Regions from separate parts of the Lutispora sp. QWL-02 genome, predicted to be linked through region 1. Evidence: riboswitches for the same ligand, from Rfam matches in the RefSeq annotation. Region 1 holds a riboswitch; the other holds the start of a gene.
What was found. A riboswitch is a leader RNA that binds a small molecule or an ion and turns the genes downstream of it on or off. The one in region 1 is predicted to bind cobalamin.
Positions count from the first base shown of each region.

Region 2: another riboswitch for cobalamin. It lies ahead of cobT (nicotinate-nucleotide--dimethylbenzimidazole phosphoribosyltransferase); the one in region 1 lies ahead of AC4HCY_RS15565 (DUF2292 domain-containing protein).

Region 1 is NZ_CM177762.1:3,295,618-3,300,940, forward strand. It holds gene AC4HCY_RS15560 (S-layer homology domain-containing protein) at 1-2,595, opposite strand, end outside; gene AC4HCY_RS15565 (DUF2292 domain-containing protein) at 2,703-2,852, opposite strand; cobalamin riboswitch at 3,026-3,206, opposite strand; gene AC4HCY_RS15570 (anaerobic ribonucleoside-triphosphate reductase activating protein) at 3,419-4,093, opposite strand; gene AC4HCY_RS15575 (ribonucleoside triphosphate reductase) at 4,093-5,323, opposite strand, start outside.
Region 2 is NZ_CM177762.1:3,019,019-3,024,341, forward strand. It holds gene cobC (alpha-ribazole phosphatase) at 1-473, opposite strand, end outside; gene cobS (adenosylcobinamide-GDP ribazoletransferase) at 467-1,204, opposite strand; gene cobU (bifunctional adenosylcobinamide kinase/adenosylcobinamide-phosphate guanylyltransferase) at 1,227-1,787, opposite strand; gene cobT (nicotinate-nucleotide--dimethylbenzimidazole phosphoribosyltransferase) at 1,796-2,863, opposite strand; cobalamin riboswitch at 2,946-3,137, opposite strand; gene AC4HCY_RS14365 (patatin-like phospholipase family protein) at 3,212-4,141, opposite strand; gene AC4HCY_RS14370 (hypothetical protein) at 4,303-4,635, shown strand; partial or broken gene AC4HCY_RS14375 (manganese catalase family protein) at 4,693-5,082, opposite strand; gene AC4HCY_RS14380 (hypothetical protein) at 5,190-5,323, opposite strand, start outside.

The sequences.
Region 1 (5,323 bases):
TGCTTTATAGGCAGCGTTTATGTATGGATAAAACCAATCATTTTCATTTACATCTTTAAAATTAATGACCTTATTTTGATTTACATCAATTCCTAAGACAGAAACAATTATTTTTATAAACTCTGCCCTGGTAATATTGGCTTTAGGATTGAGCTTCCCATCAGAGCCCGATATAAAACCTTTTTCAGATGCTCTTTTAATATATTCCAAGGCCCATGACGAAATGGAGCTTGAGTCTGCATATAATTTTTGCAGATCAATGATCTTGTTCTGATCATTTTGCATGTCCTCCGGTTTATTATTGTCAACCGTTGCTGCTCTTATTTCTCCGCCTGTGCCGGCTCCGGTTCCCCCGCCGATGCTGCCGCCACCGCCGCCTCCGCCTCCGATGCTGCCGCCACCGCCTCCGATTCCGCCGCCGGCACCCGATGATTTATATATGAGCTTATATTTTTTATCCCTTTTGTTGCCTTCTGAATCTACTGCTGTAATTTCCAGTATGTTATCTCCGTCTTTCAATATAACAGTATAGCTTCCGCCTATCATTTCAACAGTCTTTCCGTTTAACTTGACCGTTACATCGGCATCCTGACCTTTTATAGGTCCATATGTGGACTTTGCAGTAACTTTAAACGTGATTTCACTTTGCGAGAATATTTTATTATCTGATATGCCTTCAACAGTTATAGTCGGCATATCCCATTTAGTAATATCTTCTCCCAGATCCACACCATAATCAGTAGTATATCTCCATTGCAAAACGTCTCCGTCTTCCAACCTGTATACGCTTGCCCCGTAATTCGGATACCAGCCATTTACATTATACATCCATCCGCTGCCTTCGCCATTGTCGAATTCTCCGTCTCCGGCTATGGATCGCACATATACGCTCTTGTATTTTTCATAATAATCATACTTGTATTTTATGCCGCGCTTATCCATTTCTCTCTTAGTCAAGGTCCAAACTGTATCCCCTGATTGAAGTTCTACTTTTGCAGGACTAATAACATATCCTTTATTTATGGTTTCTTTATCTATGGATAAAGTTATATATTTTTTTGTGGGAGTTGGGTTTACAGGCCCCCCCGGTTCGGTCTTCGGTTCATATATCAGCTTATAGCTTATATCCGATTTGTTTCCTGCTACATCAGCAGCCTCTATTGTTATGATGTTTTGTCCTTCGATAAGAGTAACTGTGTATCTGCCATCCGTTCCGGTTATTACTTCTCCCCTTAATTTGACAACAGGAATAATATTTTTACCGGCATTGTCTTTCGCCGTTACTTTAAAGCTTAATTCTTTTTCCGTTACTTTTTGATTATTAGCCAATCCTTCTACTGTTATTATGGGCTTTTTTGTATCCGGTTTTTGTATTCCCACATCAGCCATGTCATATAAGCTGCTTTTTTTGTTTACAAATCTATCATAAGCGACGAGAGCATAAGTTCCCTGATCAGTAGCCATGCCATCTATTACTCCCGGTTCCGCACCGCCATTTCCTGTGCCTCCAGGTTTTATGTGGTAGAATCCGCCTTCCGGAACTGCAAATGTCATTAAGGCATCTATAGCTGAATGTCCATTTTTGATAAACCTCTCGTCAGTGTGAGGATTTATTCCCAGACCCGTCAAAGCTACAACAACTTGGGCAATGCTTTCGGAATTCACACTTCCCCAGCTTGCAAAACCTCCATCTTCTTTTTGAGCTTTTGACAGCCAATCAAGAGCTCTGTCAACGGCAATCTTTACCGCAGTTTCTTTTTCATAATACGGCGTCAGTCCCTGTATTGCCATTGCCGTTATATCCGGATCCGGAGCAGAAGGCTTATCGCCTAATGCCCAGCCTCCGCCCTTAATCTCTCGGGCTAAAATATAATCAATAAGCTTTTCTCTTGTAGTTTGCTCTTCTGTTTCTTCTGCTTTAGGTATATCATAATTGTGAGCATCAAATGCTATAAGTGCAAAGATTGGGCCGTTGATACCCTGCCTAATAACATAATTATAATCAGCAAGAGCCTTACTGATATCATAACCGGCAACATTGGTAATATCTCTGCCTATGGATGTAAGCCCCAAGATTAATCTGGAGTGTTCGGTGCCTTTGCTTTTATCAAGCCTGCCTTCAGGTTTATTATTATCTTCATCAGCCATCATTAATTTTTTTACTTCATTGACTACATTATTATAATAGATATTATAATAGCCTTCAGGCACAGAGTAGTTTGCTCTTGCCAGAGAAAGGACAGACCATTCTCCGCCGCCCGTTCCAAAGGTCGGATCTTGTGTGTTTTTAAGAATATAAGCAAGATTTTTATCTAGCTGTTCTTGGGGAGAATTTACAGGCAGAGTTTGATCGCCATCTCCTCCCATAATTGCAAGCCTATCCGTGGATTGGCCGGTATACACCGCTTCTGTTACGCTTTCTTCATCATCAATCTGGTTTAATCCCAGGCTTTGGGATAAAGCTTCCTCTGATTTTTCTATTTGGTCTTTGCGATAATCAGCATGACCGCATATACCGCTAAACATGCTGAATAACATAGATAAAACTAAAATCAGCGACAAGTATTTTTTAGTCCTTTTAATTATTTCTCCCATCCTTTAACCCTCCCATTTTCAAATTACATTTAATCAAAATAAAAAAACTGCAGGAACCGGTAATCTATCTTTACGGCACCTCCAGTTTTCTGGTCAGTACATAAGCTTTAGAGCTTTATGGATTTTTTAATCTCTTCTACCCTTGTAGGAATACCATCCTGAACTATGATCTTTATCTCTCCAAATTCTGTTTCCCTAAGCAGCTTTATCAATTTCTCTTCCTTCTCGCTAAGCTGTATTTTCTTATCAGTCCCCACCTTAACACCCCCTATTTCAGAGATTAGAGCGCATCCCTTAAAACATAAAAATCCCGCCTCTAAAATATAAAGGCAGGATTTAAAATATCCAAACAAATAAAAGCATTAAAACAGCACTATAAATTTGCCGTATATGCTATGTGTTTTATTCATACTCCTCCCACCCGAGGCTTATTGACATAAGAATATAGGCAGGTCTCCTGACTTAAGATTCATCCTCTGCTTAACCTTCCCACAATTGACTGCGGTGGCATATAAAGCATTGTCGTCTATTACAGTAGAGGCAGCTGTACCGGGTTTTCACCGGTTTCCCTATTAATAGCGATAAGCTAACCATATATTCAAATATTTAATTTGATTATATTATACTATACTATAACAGCCATTGTCTACCAATTATTTAATTATGCGATTCATTAAGCTTCAGCAATAAAAGTAAATTTCCTTATAAGTATTATCGGGTTTAGTTATGAAGTCATATTATCCAAGCTTATAGGGCGGAGGGAACAGAATTATTCCCTCATATTTATCAGGCATTAACATCGATCTTATTAGCTGCCCTAAAGTTAAAATCCCCTGTAAGTGCAGCACAGGCTTTTTTGAAGTTTTTGCTTCAGTAAGCCGATTTTTTCAGTGCCGGAACCGTACTTAACGCCCTCAGCACTTCTGCAATTCTGGATCACATAGTTTGATGCTATGTGAAAATCCGAAATAATGCTTAAGACATCCTCTGACTCAAGCTCAGGGCACAGCGTTGTTCTAAACTCATATTGAAGTCCGCTCTCTTTGATTATTTCCACGCTTTCTTTGATTAAAGCGAGATTTAGATCTTTGGTCCTGCAAATGCTGACATATTTGCACAGCGGAGCTTTCAAATCCATTGCAATATAATCCAAAAGCCGATGCCGGATCAGCGACTTTAATGCATCGGGGTCTGTTCCGTTGGTATCCAGCTTTACACGCAAGCCTCTTGATTTCAGTTTTTTTGCAAAATCATTTATATCTCTTTGCAACATAGGCTCCCCTCCGCTTATCACCACAGCGCCGATCATTCCTTTTCTTTTTGAGAGCCAATGAAATACTTCCTCTGTCGCTACCTCTCCTGTACCATTACCTCTGCCTATCAGGCCCGCATTATGGCAGTAGCTGCAATTCAAATTGCAGCCTTGTGTAAATATCACAGAAGCGATCTCTCCCGGATAATCAACAAAAGATGTTTTGATAAACCCGCTTATATTCATTAGACCACCTCGGAAATACTGAATTTCTTTCTCTGTCTATACTCTTCCTTTTTACCGAGATTATAGTTTTTAACAGGCCTTAAATAACCTGTGACCCTTGACCAAACCTCTGTCTCTTCTCCGCATTCAGGGCAATTGTAATGCTCACCCTTAATATATCCATGAGCGCCGCATATGCTGAAGGTAGGCGTAACGGAAATATAGGGGATGCTGTAGTTTTCAAATACCCTTTTTATTAGCTGCTTGCACACCGTTACATCCTCTATGGCTTCTCCAAGGTATAAATGCTGTACTGTTCCACCTGTATAAAGAATTTGCAGCTTATCTTGATGATCCATAACCTCAAACATGTCATCCGTATGGTCTACCGGAAGCTGAGTTGAATTTGTATAATAGGGTATATCCCTTCCTGCCGTGATGATATCCCTGTATTTATTCTTGTCCAGCATTGCCAGCCGATAAGAGGTCCCCTCTGCCGGCGTTGCTTCAAGGTTATACACATTGCCGGTTTCGTCCTGGAATTCAAGGAGAAGCTCCCTGAGGAAATTCATCACCTCCAATGAAAAGGCTTTGCCTTCCTCCGAGGCTATATCCTTTCCCATGAAGTTAATAAGGGCTTCATTCATTCCAAGGATTCCTATGGTGCTGAAGTGATTGTGCCAATACCTTCCAAATCTCTGCTTTACATTTCTCAAATAATAGGCAGAGTATGGATATAGCCCTTTTTCCGTTTGCTGTTCAATTATCTTTCTTTTTATTTCAAGAGAAGTGCGGCCAATCTCGGCAATTCTTCTAAGACTGGATAAAAACTCTTCTTTAGTTTTGGACAGATAGCCGATACGCGGCAAATTGATTGTGAAAACTCCGATGGAGCCTGTCAATGGATTGCTTCCAAAAAGCCCGCCCCCCCGTTTCTTTAATTCTCTCGTATTAAGTCTCAAACGGCAACACATAGATACTGCATCTTCAGGTGAAAGGTCAGAATTTATGTAATTAGCGAAATATGGTATGCCATATTTGCATGTAATCCGCATAAATGCGTCCACTATAGGGCTTTGCCAATCAAAATCCTTTGTTATGTTTATTGTGGGTATCGGGAAAGTAAATACACGCCCCTTTGCATCGCCTTCCAGCATGACCTCGCAAAAGGCTAAATTAAACATATCCATTTCCTTCTGGAAATCGCCATATTTATCATCGGTGTATTTTCCTCCCAAAATCACAGCCTCA
Region 2 (5,323 bases), 280 kb from region 1:
GCTATGACCTTCATGGGGCCGTCATGACTTATCAAGGCAACTTTTTTCCCTTTTTGCATTTCTAAAAGCTCTTGGGCAGCTTCAGAAACTCTTGCATAAAAATCTCTAAAGCTTTCTCCTTTTGCAGGATGCATATCCTTCCAGCTGTTCACGCCTATAGACCATTCTTCGGGATATTGCAGGCTTATATCTCTATGATGCATCCCTTCCCATAAGCCAAAATCCATCTCTTTGAATCTCTCTGCAATATTGATGCTCAAGCTTCTTCCGGAAGCAATAACGGCTGCAGTATCATAGCATCTTTTTAAAGGGCTTGTGATAATGCAATCCAGCTCCTTGGTCTTCATAATCTCTCTTAAGGCTTTTGACTGCTCCATCCCCAGGCTGTTCAAAGCCTCATCCCGGCTGCCTAAGAATACCCCTGCCTTATTTAGCTCTGTTTGACCATGCCTTATCAAATATAAAGTTACCATGAATATATTAACCTTTCCAATAAATATAAAGAAGCCATAAAGCTTATTTCAGACACCTCGCTTGCTGCACCCAATGTATCTCCGGTCATTCCGCCTATCTTATCATCTACAATTTTTTTGAAGGCCAAAACAAGGATAAGGCTCGGTATTAATACAGCAAGCATTTTCCATGAACCAATAAATAAAATTATTAAAGTCCCCGAAAGTATGCCTGCAATAAGCCGCTTTAAAGACATATGAGAATAAAAAAGCCCTCCCATGCCACCATCAGGCCTTGCGTATTTTGATATGCCAAACAATAGAAGAACAAAGGTTTTTGCTGCAACAGGCGCCAGTATAACAGCGGATGCTTTCGCACCATGGGAAAGCGTGTAGAGCATGCCGAACCTCAATAGAAAATCCAGTATTATTCCGATCACTCCATTGGTGCCGACTCTGCTGTCTTTCATTATTTCCAATATTCTTTCCTTGCTCCTCGCAGAAAACAAACCGTCGCAGGAATCGGCAAGACCGTCTATATGAATAGCTCCGGTTATGAAAATATTTGAAATCAACCAGAATATAATCCCCAATACTTCATTGCTGAAGGAGTTCGCCAAAGTATAAATTCCATAATTGAATAAGCCTACAATAAGCCCTACAAAAGGCATATAAACTATACCATTTGAAAAATCCTCATCCTTTGCATTAATGTTAATCTTTATCGGTATCCGTGTAAAAAATTGAATCATTAAAACTAAACTTCTCATGGCATCACTTTATCCTAATGGGTATGCCCGATACTGTCAGATATACCTCATCAGCCTTTTGACCAATAATCTGATTTATTCTTCCTGAAATATCCCTAAATGCTCTGGCTACAGGATTTTCCGGTACAATTCCCCAGCCCACCTCATTTGAGACAAGTATTGTATCTGCAGGCGACTTTGATATGGCCTCCAGCATATTGCCGATCTGAACTTTTATACTCTCTTCGGCCCTGTTATAATCTTCTATCTTTACATATTCCATATCATAATTAAAATATTCCAGCATCTGATTGGTTACCATGACCGTGATGCAATCCAGCAAGAAACAATCATATTCTTCCCCATGTTTATGTATTATCCCATCAATATCTTTAAAGGCTTCTATGGTACGCCATTCCTTAGATCTGGATTCCTTATGCTTTTTTATCCTGTCTTCCATTTCACTGTCAAAGGCTACGGCAGTGGCTATGTATATCACCTTTTCTCCATAGCTTTTTGCCATATTCTCTGAAAAACTGCTCTTCCCGCTTCTTGCTCCGCCTGTAACCAAAATACATTTGCCCATAAATATCCCTACCTTATATCGATTAAATAATCATTTTTTATTGAGGCCTCTTCAAAAGTTGCCATGTTTGTGATCACTTCATCAGCCGCCTCCAAAATATTGAAAGCTATGGCGCAGCCGCTTCCCTCACCCAGCCGCATATCCAGATTAAGCATAGGCTTTAATCCTAATATGTCTATTATTGTCTTATATCCGGGCTCTGCTGAACAATGAGAAGTGAACATATAATCCGCGGTCATAGGATTCAGCTCATATGCCAATAACGCGGCTGCCGCAGATATCAAGCCATCAATCAAAACAGGCAATCTATAATATGCAGCCCCAATAAAACAGCCTGCCATACCGCCTATATCAAATCCTCCGACCTTTGACAGCACATCTATGGGGTCATTTTTGTCCGGATTATTGATTTTTAATGCCTGGGTTATAATTTTCTTTTTGTTTTCAAAACCTTCTCCCGTGAGACCGGAACCTTTGCCTACAACCTCATCCGCATCGCATCCTGTAAAAGCCATTATAATAGCGCTTGAGGTGCTCGTGTTGCCTATCCCCATCTCACCGGTGCCTAAAACCTGCGCCCCTTCCCGGAAGGCTTCTTCAACCATATTTATGCCTGTCTCTATAGCCTTTAAGCCCTCTTCTCTCGTCATGGCAGGGCCTTTGGCCATATTCCATGTGCTTTTCCTGATTTTCCTTTTATATAAGCCGGGATAATCAATATCTGCATTGATTCCTATATCAACAACCTTGAGCTTGGCTCCTGCATGCTTCGCCAATACCCCCACACCTGTAACCCCTCTTATGAAATTGATCGTTTGAATTGCCGTTATATTCTGAGGGCAGCTGCTCACTCCTTCTTCTACTACACCATTATCTGCCGACATTATTATAAGCTGCTTATTGGTCATAGGATTGCTGATCTTGCCTGTTATGCCTGAAAGCCTTATTGCGATTTCTTCTAATTGCCCTAAGCTTCCTAAAGGTTTCGCCAGATTGTCCAATCTTTCTTTTGCTTTAATTTTGGCATGCTCATAGCTTCCTTCTATGCCTTCCAGTATTTCATTCAAATCCTTCATTCAAACCTTTCTCCTTAAATCAAAATAAAAAACCACACCTGCAGTGTGGGAATATGAAAAGATGATCATCCCCTCCCTCCGAAGGTTGAAACGATAATTGGCAGGTTTCCTGGCTCATGGTTCATCTTACTCTCCTGCCTTCTCGGTTCCCCAATGGCATAGTCGGATTTCATCCCATATACAGTAGCGGGGGCTGCAGCAGGTTTTAACTGCTTTCCCTTTTAACCTCATGCATTCAATATATGCCTAAGGCACCAAAAATGATATTCTATTGCTCTAATTATAATGTTTTTAAAAAACTGAGTCAATCTATTAATTCGCTTTGGCGTTCATGCCAGCCTGCCCGTATCACCCGTATATGAATTCCAATATATCATTAGCATATTTTTTTGTAAACTCATATCCCCTTTCTATCATCTCAGGAGCTCTTTTTGTCTCCAATATTGAAACATCATATATACCGGGATTTAGAATCAGTATTTCCTTTTTATTTCTGACATGCCTCAAATTCCTTTTTCTGAAGCTGCTCAAATCATCAATCCCATACTTCTCTTTTTTCAATGATGTGATTGTATAACTAAAAATACTTAGAGATTGGGATGCTATCTCAAAAATATTGTCTATGCCCTTCTTTAATTGCCCGTTATATCCCAGATCATAGCATAATATTTTATCAGCGCCCATGCTCATGATTATTTCAAAGGGCAGATTATCCTCTAATCCTCCATCCACCAATTCAAGAGAATAATCCCCGATTTTTTTTGGGCAGAATATCACAGGTATTGATATGCTTGCTCTTATGGCCTCCGATATTTTGATCCCATCGATATATAATGCCTTCTCATTCTCTTGGGGCACCTTCCGGCTGACAAACATTACAGTCCTGCCTCTATTGATATCCACAGCTGGTATAGCAAGAAATATATCTGCTTCATGCATCTTTTTACCATTCAAAATTTTATCTATTGTTTTTTCAATCCTATCGCCTTTAATAAAGCCGCTTAACGTTCCTTCTGCATTTTTATTTGCAATAAAATTCCCTATGGCTTTAAATATCCCCTTATAATCTATATCAATGATCTGCGAAATATTCTTCAATGCTAACATTTCCATATCTTTTGGAGCTATTCCTGCTGCATATAACCCGGCAATGATGCTTCCTGCACTGCAGCCTGAAACCATCTTCGGTTTTAATCCATATTCCGTCAAACAAGTTAAGGCTCCTATGTGAGAAAGCCCTCTGATTCCACCTCCGGAAAAAACTAAGCCCAATTTCATTTCTTAAACCCCCTATATTTAAAATAGATAATTATTAATAAGTCCAAAATTTATAAAAAGACTTGTAACACTTTAGGTCTGAAAAAATATTATGGTATTAGAGGTGAACAACACCTGAATCAGCAGGTGAAGGGCACCTACAATTGGGAGGTGAAGCGCATATGGGTAAAGACTGCTGCAAAAAAGAATGTAAGGATTACGACAGAAGAGAATGCAAAGAGTTCAGAGTAAAGAATTTTCCTGATAGCATAAGAGAGCTTCTCTGCTTATTGGCAAAAGATGATGAGAATAGGGTAACTGCCATACTAAAAAATACTTGTGAAGACTGCATTTTGGAAGATGCATGCCTGGTAGCGGTAATAGGTGATTTAGCAGTATTCCGTTATCATGATAAATTCAAATTTGTAGATATGGATTGCATCTGCTCTATCATAGTAGATTGCGAAACAATATTAGATGAACTTCTGGAATCAAGTAATCAATGCAAATGCTAACAAGATAGGCATTCATGTAACAGACTATTAATAAATCCGGCTTCTCAGCCGGATTTATTAATAGTACATCTTTCTATCCAAATGTTCCTGAACCAGACGCAAAGTCTCACCAAACCTCTGGAAATGAACGACTTCTCTCTCTCTTAAAAAGCTTAAGGTCTCAATCACACCCCTATCATTGGTGGATTGGATCAGATGCTCATATGTGGTTCTGGCTTTTTCTTCTGCTGCCATGTCTTCATGCAGATTTGCTATAGGGTCTTCAATAGCCTGAATGTATGCTGCCGTCCATGGTACGCCGGATGCATCATGGGGATAAAGGTCCCTGCCGTGCTGAACATAATGAGCTCCCAGGCTTGCTTCCTCCAGCTGCTTTGGAGTTGCTCTTTCTATAATTTTATATATCAAAGTCGCAATTATCTCCCAGTGGGCCAATTCTTCTGTGCCATTATGTTATCCCTTATAATAATAAGATAGGGCATATAGTGAAAAAAAGACCAAAATAAATGGTCTTTTTCTTTTATGTAGGCACCTAATATAGCCTCCTATCTAAACTAATCTTCATCATCTTTTTCTGTTTTTGATAAATATCTCCATACAATATTGGCAATTCTCTGCTCAATTTGTTCTATCTCTTTAGGAGATTTAAAAGAATCATCACAAATTAAAACTTTTGTATTGCCGAATT